3 regions of the Streptomyces vulcanius genome follow, and region 2 is predicted to be linked to each of the others. Evidence: riboswitches for the same ligand, from Rfam matches in the RefSeq annotation. Region 2 holds a riboswitch; each other region holds the start of a gene.

Region 1 (3,553 bases), on a different contig from region 2:
TGTTCATCATCGGCACCGGCAGCAGGTGCGCGTTGGGGCCGCCCAGGTAGCGGAAGAGCGGCAGGTCGCTGGCCTCGGAGGCGGCGTGCGCGACGGCGAGGGAGACGCCGAGGATCGCGTTCGCGCCGAGGGAGCCCTTGTTGTCGGTGGCGTCCAGGTCGAACATGGCCTGGTCGATCAGGCGCTGCTCGGTGGCGTCGTAGCCGACCAGCTCGGGGCCGATCTGCTCGATGACGGCGAGGACGGCCTTCTCGACGCCCTTGCCCTGGTAGCGGTTGGGGTCTCCGTCGCGGAGCTCGATGGCCTCGAAGGCACCGGTGGAGGCGCCGGACGGAACGGCGGCACGACCCGTGCTGCCGTCGTCGAGGCCGACCTCGACCTCGACCGTGGGGTTGCCTCGGGAGTCCAGGATTTCCCGGGCTACGACGACGTCGATGGACGGCACGAGCATCTCCTTCATGGGATGTGACGCTGGTTGTGCGGGGCCGCGTGGGCCTTGCGACTAGAGCCTAACCGCCTTCGGGGTGTCGGCAGCCGACCGACCGTCCCGTGGACGCACGGTACCCATTGTTTCAGTTCGGAACAAAGAGGGGGTGGCGTGGAGGCGAACACGCGGGCAAAGGAGCAGACAGAGAAAACCCCGCCCCGGTGCGTACGGGGGAACACGCACCGGAGCGGGGGGCCCGTGGGGACAGGGGGGGTGACCCTCACGAGGTCTTCAGGATGCGGGGCCACCATGTGAGCGGCCTGTGGCCCCGCTGGCGAGCGGGTGTCACTTCAGGTGCAACTGCTGACCCGGGTAGATGAGGTCGGCGTCCACGACGATGTCCTTGTTCAGCTCGAACAGCTTCTGCCAGCCGCCCTTGACGTCGTGCTTCTCGGCGATGGAGCTGAGGGTGTCGCCCTTGACGACCTTGTACTCGCCGTCGCCCTTCTTGACCTTCGTGCCGGTCGGGGTGGTGACGGTCTTGCTGCTCTTCTCGCTCTTGGTGGCGGCCGGGCGCTCGGTGGAGCGGGAGGCGGCCTGCTCGTCGGAGCGGGACTCTTTGGAGGAGGAAGAGGAGGAGGAGCTGCTGCCGGAGTTCGAGCTCGAGGAGCTGCTGCCGTTGTACGAGGCGCCGGAGAGACCGACACCGCAGACCGGCCAGGCACCCTTGCCCTGGCCCGCGAGGACCTTCTCGGCGATCTCGATCTGCTGGGACTTGCTGGCCTGGTTGGCCTGCGCGGCGTACGCCGTGCCGCCGTACGCGGCCCAGGTGGACGCGGAGAACTGCAGACCGCCGTAGTAGCCGTTGCCGGTGTTGATGGACCAGTTGCCACCGGACTCGCACTGGGCGACGGTGTCCCACTCGGAGGCCGTGGCGGCGGAGGCGTTCCCGGCCGCCATCAGCGGGGCGGCGATGGCGACACCGGTGACGCCGGCGAGAGCGGCGACGCGGGTGGCCTTGGACGGGCGGCGATGCTTGCCCTTGCTGGAAAACAGCATGGTGGATCCCCTCACCGACGCCTGCGAGGTGAGCTGTCGGGTTCGGGCCGGTTGAGTTGCCCGGCCGCACACCTCGCGGTGCGCGGCTTCACCCCGAGCCGGTTCCAGCGTCAACCGCTGTCCCCGGCACTTACCTTGGGTCCCCCGCTCCTGCCTACGGCGCTTGACGCGACGACTGTTCCCGGGCCGCCACTGGCAGGATTCGGCGTTGGCGACGGCCGGGGCTCGGGATGCCGAGCGGTGATGACCGTAGACACGGCATCGACGTAAATTCAAAGACGATCAGGGCTTCTGAGACTCATCCCACACTTTCACCAAACCGGACATTAGATGGCGAAGTGGGGCGTGAACTTCAGTCGTTCTGCGCCTTATTGGATACCCGTGTCGAGTATCTGACCGGCCTCGATGTTGCCCGGGTCGGTACCGATGACGTCCTTGTTCTCGTCGTAGAGCGCACGCCATCCGCCGTCGAGGTCAAGGGAGTCGGCGATGGAGGCGAGGGAGTCCCCCTCCTGAACGATGTACGTCGAGGCGGCATGACGGCCGGAGGAGGCGGGGGCGGGGCCGTCCACCGCGCTTTCGTCGGCGAGGGTGCCGCGATGCTTCCCGGAGCCGAGGGAACCGGTGTCGACCAGGGTCCAAGAGCCCGCCTCCTGGGTCGCGTCGTCCGCGTCACCCGTCCCGGAGGCGTCTGCGGACGAGCCGTCGGTCGCCCGCGAGTCACCCTCGGATCCGGCGGACACATCCGACTTACCGGACCCCTCCGTAGGGGAGGAGGAAGCGGACGACGAGGAACCGCTGGGCGAACCCGTCGAACCCGTCGCCGAGTCGGCGCCATCTTGGCCGGAATCACTGGAGCTGTCGGCATCGTTGGAGCTCGACGAGTCGGACGATCCGGAAGAGTCGGACGATCCGGAAGAACCCGAAGAGTCGGAAGAATCGTCGGATTCCCCCTTGGACAGGTCGGACAATCCGGAGGACACGGACGAGTCGGACGAGTCGCCCGCCACGCCGGTGTCCACGCTCAGCGAGCCCGACTCCTTGGTCAGCCCGGAGGTCAGCGCACAGGTGCCCCACGCGCCCACACCCTCGCCCGCGAGGAGCTTCTGGGCGACGGCGATCTGCTGGTTGCGGCTGGCCAGGTCGGGGCTCTTGGCGTAGTCGAGTCCGCCGTACGCCTCCCAGTCGTCCTGGGTGAGGTTCAGACCGCCGTACTCGCCGTCACCGCCGTCGGCGCTCCACGAGCCTCCGGTCTCACACTGCGCCACCTTGTCCCACACCGTGCCGTCGGCCGCGCTCGCGCCACTCGCGGCGAGCAGCGGGATGGCGATGGCGGAGCCGGTCACTCCGGCGGCGACGAGGAGGGCCGGAGCCTGACGGGGGCGACGGTGACGACCGTTCCCGGAGAGCATGCGAGGGCCTTTCTCTGGACAGCAGTGACCGGCGCGGCGGGTGCGACGGGTGTGCATATGCGCCGCGCTGACGAATGAACGTATCGGCAGACGATCACTTGTCACAAGTTAATGCCGCGCAGATCACGTGAAGATCACAGAGTTGAGGGCTGGTCACCTTCGCTCCGCCGGACGGTCACACTGCCCCTGACCTGTGGTCAGTCACCCCCAGTCATGCACCGGGTGCGGTGAACTCGACCGGCAGTGTGCGCAGTCCCCGCATGATGAGCCCGCCGCGCCATCTCAAGTCGGCCGGATCCACGGCGAGTCGCAGGTCGGGGAGCCGGGTGAGGAGCGTGGCGAGCGCGGTCCGGCCCTCCAGACGGGCGAGCGGGGCGCCGAGGCAGTAGTGGATGCCGTGGCCGTAGCCGAGGTGCTGATTGTCACGGCGGGAGAGGTCGAGGGTGTCCGGTTCGGCGAACCGGGCGGGATCCCGGTCGGCCGCGGCGAGGACGACCAGGACGGGGTCTCCGGCTTCGATGTCCTCGCCGGCGAGGGTGAGGGGCTCGGTGGCGAAGCGCCAGGTGGCCAGTTCCACGGGCCCGTCGTAGCGGAGCAGTTCCTCGACGCCGGTTTCGAGGAGAGCGTGGTCTCCGTCCCCCAGTGACCGCTGAAG
Region 2 (3,553 bases):
CCGTTCCCCCTCGCCGAGATCCTCAGGACTCAGCACACGAATGCGCCCACTGCTCAACCTGACCCCCCGATCAAGTCCCCCCTGGACACAGGGAAGGTACCGCTACCAACCGGGCGCACGGTAGGTAGTGGAGCAAGTTGTTGCCAATCGGTGCAGAGGTCTTTAACCGGTCTGTACCCGGCGATGCGGGCGAACGGTGAGAGCACCGGATCGTCGTGGGCGTCTCCGGTCAACAATCAAAGGGGAGTTGGCACAAGCGTGCCGGACTTCGGCCTCGTTCGATTCGCGTCGAGTCCGCAGGGTGCGGGATCCGTATTCTCTGATCATGGCCGCACCCACCGCTAATGCCTCGCGCACCGCGTACTCCCTCATCGCCACCGACCTGGACGGAACGCTGCTGCGCGGCGACGACACCTTCTCCGACCGGTCGCTCGCCGCGCTCGCGCGGGTGTCGGCCGCCGGGGCGCGCCACCTGGTGGTGACCGGCCGGCCCGCGCCCCGGGTACGGCCGCTGCTCGACCGGCTGCACAGCAGAGGGCTCGCGGTGTGCGGCCAGGGCGCGCAGCTGTACGACGTCGGTGCCGACCGTCTGCTGTGGTCGGTCACCCTGGACCGGGAGCTGGCGGAGACCGCGATCGGCAAGATCGAGGCCGAGATCGGGGAGGTGTACGCGGCCGTGGACCAGGACGGTGTCGACGGGCTGACGCTCATCGAGCCCGGCTACACGATGCCGCACCCGACCCTGCCCGCCCTGCGCGTCGGCGACCGCGACGACCTGTGGTGCGCGCCGATCAGCAAGGTGCTGCTGCGCCATCCCGCCCTGTCCGACGACGAGTTGGCGGCCACGGCCCGCGCGGTGGTCGGTTCGCTCGCCACCGTCACCATGTCGGGTCCCGGCACGGTGGAGCTCCAGCCGTGCGGGATCACGAAGGCGACGGGCCTCGCCCTGGCCGCCGAACACCTGGGGCTGCGGCCCGAGGACACCATCGCCTTCGGTGACATGCCCAACGACATCCCGATGTTCGACTGGGCCGCCCGCGGGGTGGCGATGGCCAACGCGCATCCCGAACTCAAGGCGGTGGCCGACGAGGTGACGACGTCGAACGAGGACGACGGCGTGGCCGTCGTCCTCGAACGTCTCTGGCCGTGAGGCGCCTGGGTCAGTACGCGCCGAAGACGTTGTCGATCGAGCCGTAGCGCGCCGCCGCGTAGTTGCAGGCTGCGGTGATGTTCGCGACCGGGTCGTAGGGGTCCCACGACGTGCCGGCCACGTGGTAGGCCTGGAAGGTCGGGTCGATGGTCTGGAGCAGGCCCTTGGAGGGGGTGCCGGCGGCGGCGTTGGAGTCCCACAGGTTGATGGCGTTCGGGTTGCCCGAGGACTCCCGCATCACGTTGCGGTAGATGCCGTTGTAGGTGCCGGGGATGCCCTTCTGGGCCATGATCGCGAGCGACTCGCGGATCCACCCGTCGAGGTTGTTGGCGTATCCGGCGGTCGTCACCGTCGTGGCCGTGGTCGCGGTGGTGGCCGCGGAGGCGCCGGTGGCGCCGATGAGCGGAAGGGCGAGCACGGCCGCGCCGGTGGCGGCGACGGCGAGCGTGCGGGCGAGGCGGCGGGGACCGCGGTTCTGAGCGGCAGCAGGCATGGCGAAGTGTCCTCTCCGTCGCCTGCGAGGTGAGCTGTCGGGTTCGGGCGGGAGCTGCCCGGCCGCGTCCCGGGGAGGGACGCGGCTTCACCCCAAGCCGTAACGGAATGCCCCATGTGAAATGAAACATCCGGTCCGGCGACTTACCTGGTTCCCCCGCTCCTGCCATGGCGTTCTAGGTGGGTGTCGGAGCGGCGGCAGGATTAGGCGTCCGCTCGACAGGCCGGGAACGTATGCGAGAGCACATGTCCGGAACAAGTGGCGGATTCACAGATGACCCCTATTGACCTTGGTCTGTGGCTTATGAGGTACTTGATCCTTTGTTGCTGCAAAGCGTCAACTCGCTTGACGGGTGAGAGGGGTCGGGGTGCGGGGAACGGGAACCCGGGGAGGGTCGGTTCGTCCGGCCGAGTGAGCCAACTCACCGGCTTCCACAAGAAGGGCGAAACGGGTAATAAACCCAGATGGCCGCGTAAGGGGTGCCCGCTTCCCGGTGAGACCGCCCGAGCTGTAACCGTGGGGGCTCGTGGTGATCGAAACATGACCGGATACGCTGACTTGAGTGAGCTCAGAGACCTATCGACAAACCGCGTAATCGCCAGCAGACACCAGCAGACAGGAGACTCCTCGTGACCGTCGTCGAGCCGTTCGGGCTGAGCGTGCGGGACCAGGCTCTGGAAGCCGATGTCCAGGCCGGATTGGCGGCTGTCGAGGAAGGCTTGCTCGAGGCCACCAAGAGTGAGGTGCCGTTCATCACGGAGGCGGCCCAGCATCTGCTGCGAGCCGGAGGGAAGCGATTCCGGCCACTCCTCGTGATGCTCGCGGCGCGGTTCGGCGACCCGTACGCGCCCGGGGTCGTACCGTCGGCCGTGGTGGTGGAACTGACCCATCTGGCGACCCTGTACCACGACGACGTCATGGACGAGGCGGCGGTCCGGCGCGGGGTGCCCAGCGCCAACGCCCGCTGGGGGAACTCGCTCGCCGTCCTCACCGGCGACTTCCTCTTCGCGCGCGCCTCACACATCCTCGCCGACCTCGGCCCCGAGGCGGTCCGCGTACAGGCCGAGGCGTTCGAACGGCTGGTCACCGGCCAGATCCTGGAGACGGCGGGCCCGGTCGACGGCCGTGACCCGGTGGAGCACTACCTGGACGTCCTCGGCGGCAAGACGGGCTCCCTGGTGGCGGTCTCCTGCCGCTTCGGCGCGATGATGTCGGGCGCCGACGACACCGTGGTCGACGTGCTCACCCAGTACGGGGAGCGGCTCGGCGCCGCCTTCCAGCTGGCGGACGACGTCCTGGACATCGCCTCCGACTCCCACGAGTCCGGCAAGACCCCCGGCACCGACCTGCGCGAGGGCGTCCCCACGCTGCCGGTGCTGCGGCTGCGCGAGCGGGCGGCGCAGCAGTCGCTGCCCGAGGACGTCGCGCTGTGCGAGCTGCTCGACTCCGACCTGAGCGACGACGCCAAGCTCGCGGAGGCGGTCGCGGCCCTGCGCGCCCATCCGGCGCTCCAGCAGGCCCGCCGCGACACCGTGCGGTACGCGGAGGAGGCCCGGGCGGCGCTGGCCCCCCTCAAGGACTGCGACGCGAAGGCGGCCCTGACGGAACTCTGCGACGCGGTGGTCCACCGCGCCGGCTGACCGACGCCGCGCCGGGTTCTCCGGGAGGGCGCCGGCCCTTGCGGGACGCGGCCTGCCGGGGGTGACCCCTACGGGTCGGGAGTACGCCGCGGCCCTCGACGTCATACCCCAGACGTACGCGGAGTTGGCTCCCGGGTCTGACGCTTCTTCGTGTGCGATTTGGTCAGATGGGAACCAGGGAAAACACCACCGCTCACCGATTCGGGTGAGAATGGCGGCTCGGGGTGGGGACGTTACATCGCGAGATGACCAGCCGCCGCCGACGACGGA
Region 3 (3,553 bases), on a different contig from region 2:
GCACGGCCAGGTTGGTGTACTCGAAATGTCCCTCGGGCCGCCGGTCGGCGAGGAGTACCGCGAACCGGTCGGCCCAGCCGACGAATGCCCCGTCGGGGCCGGGGTCGCCGACGCCCTCGGTGAAGCTGTCCCCCACCGCCACGTACGACCCGATCACTGATCTGCTGTCATTCTTCGAATCGTCTGCCACAGCCGCTCATGATTCACCTTCCAATGTGACCTACGCGACCGTAATAAGGGGTTGACGTGCGGTGAGATAAGCCACTCCTAAAGAGTTGGCCAATCAGGGAATAAGCGACCACACGCGGAAGCTGCGGATGCGGAAGTGGCTCCAGGTGGTCCGGAAGGCGAAGTGCCCCCGGGTGTAGGGCTCCGGGTCGGTGTGGTCGAAGACGAGCCGCCCGTTGTTCCACCACCGCACGGCCGAACCGTCGGAGACGATCCGCACCCGGTTCGGCTCGCCCGCGACGAGCAGCGGCTCGGTGTAGTCGTGGATGAGCGGCCGTACCCCCGCCTGCCCGACGTAACGGCGCAGCCGGGTCGTGGTGTTGCTGTTGGCGCCGTAGCCGACGTAGTACGTCGTGAGGTAGTCGTACTCGGCGAGCGCGCCGCCGCGCGGGGTGGCGAAGAGGTCGTCCGGGGAGCGGACGTCGACGGCGTTCCAGAAGTTGTTGAGGTCGGAGACCCGGTCGTTGGCACCGCCCTCGGCCACGGGCGTGGCGACGTATTCGAGGACGTACGGCCCTTCGAGCGGCCGTCGGAACCAGATCGTCGCCCCGGCGGGCACGTCGACCTCCAGGACCCCGTGCGAGGCCGTGACGGTGCCGCCCTGCTCCAGCTCCACGGCCCACCGTCCGAGCCCGTGGCGGAAGTCGTCGCGGGCGATCAGCCGACCGCGGCGGGGCGCGGCGCTCACGGGCCCGGCGGGAGCGAGGGCGGCCAGGGCGGCACCTGCGGAAAGGGCTCCGAAGGCCCGACGGGTGGTGGTCATGCGAGCGACTCCTTCACTTGGCAGCACGGGATGCACATGACAGAAAGCGCTTACCCCCTACCCGCCGGGCCACCGTGCCACGCAGACGGCACACCGAAGGCCGGACCCGGGGATCGGGGTCCGGCCTTCGGCAGCGTGTCAGGCAGGTGGTGGTCGGCGGGGTCAGCCGACGGTGACGCCGTGGGAGCGGAGGTAGGCGACCGGGTCCACGTCGGAGCCGTAGTCCGGCGTGGTGCGGATCTCGAAGTGCAGGTGCGGGCCGGTCACGTTGCCGGTCGCGCCGGAGAGCCCGACCTGCTGGCCCTCGGTCACGGCCTGCCCGGCCGAGACGGAGAGCTGGGACAGGTGGGCGTACTGGGCGTAGTAGCCGTCGGCGAGCTTGATGACGACCTGGTTGCCGTACGCGCCGCCCCAGCCCGCGGAGACGACCGTGCCCGCGGCGACCGCCTTGAGGGAGGTGCCCGTCGGGACGACGAAGTCGACGCCGGTGTGGTAGCCGCTGGACCACATGCTGCCGGCCACGCGGTACCCGGTGCCGATGGTGGCGCCGGCGACGGGGAGCGTGTAGCCGCTGGAGCTGCCGGTGCCACTCGCAACTTCCTGGGTGGACGCCCCGGAGGACGACGACGCCTGCGAGTCGGAGGCCTCGGAAGACTTCGAGGCCTCGGAGGAGGACGACTTCGACGTCGCGGAACCGGACGAAGACGAACCGGACGAAGACGAACCGGAGGACGACGAACCGGAGGACGACGACGTGTCGGTCGCGGCGGCCTTCGCGCCGATCGACAGCTTGAGGCCGGGGTGGATCAGCGAGGGATTGTCGCCGACTGCCTCACGGTTGTCCGCGTACAGCTTCTGCCAGCCACCGCTGACGTGCTGCTGGTCGGCGATCTTGGCGAGGTAGTCGCCCGCCCGCACGGTGTAGGTTCTGGCGGTCGCCGTCTTCCGCGCGACCGGCACGGACTGCACGGCCTTTTGCGGAACGGAGGCGGAAACAGCGGCGGAAACGGACGCCGAAACGGATTCCGTGGTCGCCGCATGGGCGCCGGTGGCCCCCATCAACGGGAGTGCCAGGGCGGCGCCACCCGTTCCGGCGACGGCTATGGAGCGGGTGAAACGCTGGCTCTTCGGACGGCGGTGCTTACCCTTCGCGGGCATGACGAATTCCTCTCCGGCGCCTGCGAGGTGAGCTGTCGGGTGCGGACTGGAGATGTCCGGCCGCGGCAAGGCGCGGCTTTACCCCAAGCCTGTTCCGGAGACCGGAACAGGCGGTTCTACCTGTGGGTCCCCCGCTCCTGCCGGGTACGGGTGAGTGTGCGGATTCCGGACGGCGGCAGGATTAGGCGTCCGTCCGGATTGATGTGGAACGTAAGCGACCAAGACGCACAGGAACAAGCAGAGGTTGCCCTGTTGAGGCCTTTCTCTTGATCCGCTGTGAGAATTCCCAGTGACGCTCCGTTAATCAGGAGCGCGTTTTCCGCCTAACACCCTTGGAAAGCACCCGCATTACGTGAACATGACGGACAGCGCACGGTCACGAATATGACGCTGCTCACGTGGTATACCCCAGGATCCCCTATTCCAGAGCGAGTTGGAACGAAGGATCCATTCCGGACAGAAACCTCAGATGCGGCGCAGCCGGATAACCGTCGCATCGAGGTCACCGCGCAGCCCGGTCGGCAGACCATGATGGAGCAGCACCGCACCTCGGTGAACTTCGCCCGTTTCGCGGCATTCGTACGACGCTGTCGGGTCGAGTCCGCGCAGTCGCAGCGCGGGGACGGGCTCGCCGAACCGCTGCGCCTGGAGCCAGGCGAGGACGACGCTCTCGTCGCCGCGCACGTACTGGACGGCGCTCAGCCCGCCGGCCGGGGGCCGCAGCCGGTGGAGGTCGCCGTGCTGCACGAGCGGACGGATCTCCTTGTAGAGCTCCACCCACCGCCGGGCCTCGGCGAGTTCCTCCTCGCTCCACTCGGTGAGGTCGCCGCCGACCCCGAGCACCCCTGCCATGGCGCTGACGAAACGGAACCGCAGCGAGCTGGCCCGGCCGTTGAGCTGGACGTTGGGGCTGTCGGTGACCCAGGCGGCCATGACCCGGGCCGGGTGGATCTGGCTGAAGCCGTGCTGGATGTCGAGCCGGTCCAGCGGGTCGGTGTTGTCGGAGGTCCACACCTGGTCGGTGCGGCCGAGGATGCCGAGGTCGATGCGCCCGCCGCCGCCCGAGCAGGACTCGAAGGCGACACCCGGGTGGGCCGCCCGCAGCCGGTCGAGCAGGCCGTACAGGGCCCGCACATGGTCGACCCAGAGGCGCTGCGGGTAGGCGTCGTCCGGCCAGCCGGCGTCGGTGAAGCAGCGGTTGAAGTCCCACTTCACGTAGTCGACGGGCGCGCTGGAGAGGAGGCCGTCGAGCCGCTCCCAGAGGTACTCCTGAACGTCCTCGCGTGCGAGGTTCAGCATGAGCTGGTTGCGGAACTCCGTCCGCTTTCGTCCCGGTTGGAACTGCACCCAGTCGGGGTGTGCCCGGTAGAGGTCGCTGTCCGGGTTGACCATCTCGGGCTCGAC

What was found. A riboswitch is a leader RNA that binds a small molecule or an ion and turns the genes downstream of it on or off. The one in region 2 is predicted to bind cyclic di-AMP.
Region 1: another riboswitch for cyclic di-AMP. It lies ahead of ACFPIH_RS02720 (transglycosylase family protein); the one in region 2 lies ahead of ACFPIH_RS30130 (transglycosylase SLT domain-containing protein).
Region 3: another riboswitch for cyclic di-AMP. It lies ahead of ACFPIH_RS50165 (peptidoglycan DD-metalloendopeptidase family protein); the one in region 2 lies ahead of ACFPIH_RS30130 (transglycosylase SLT domain-containing protein).

The regions. Positions count from the first base shown of each region.
Region 1 covers NZ_JBHSFK010000002.1:105,539-109,091, forward strand. Annotated here, with positions in the region: gene eno (phosphopyruvate hydratase) at 1-451, opposite strand, end outside; gene ACFPIH_RS02720 (transglycosylase family protein) at 773-1,486, opposite strand; cyclic di-AMP (ydaO/yuaA leader) riboswitch at 1,490-1,658, opposite strand; gene ACFPIH_RS02725 (transglycosylase family protein) at 1,855-2,898, opposite strand; partial or broken gene ACFPIH_RS02730 (cytochrome P450) at 3,110-3,553, opposite strand, start outside.
Region 2 covers NZ_JBHSFK010000022.1:11,725-15,277, reverse strand. Annotated here, with positions in the region: gene ACFPIH_RS30140 (GNAT family N-acetyltransferase) at 1-57, opposite strand, end outside; gene ACFPIH_RS30135 (HAD family hydrolase) at 326-1,150, shown strand; gene ACFPIH_RS30130 (transglycosylase SLT domain-containing protein) at 1,161-1,643, opposite strand; cyclic di-AMP (ydaO/yuaA leader) riboswitch at 1,648-1,826, opposite strand; gene ACFPIH_RS30125 (polyprenyl synthetase family protein) at 2,273-3,283, shown strand.
Region 3 covers NZ_JBHSFK010000056.1:65,708-69,260, reverse strand. Annotated here, with positions in the region: gene ACFPIH_RS50175 (SGNH/GDSL hydrolase family protein) at 1-157, opposite strand, end outside; gene ACFPIH_RS50170 (DUF6250 domain-containing protein) at 284-991, opposite strand; gene ACFPIH_RS50165 (peptidoglycan DD-metalloendopeptidase family protein) at 1,154-2,149, opposite strand; cyclic di-AMP (ydaO/yuaA leader) riboswitch at 2,154-2,312, opposite strand; gene ACFPIH_RS50160 (alpha-galactosidase) at 2,615-3,553, opposite strand, start outside.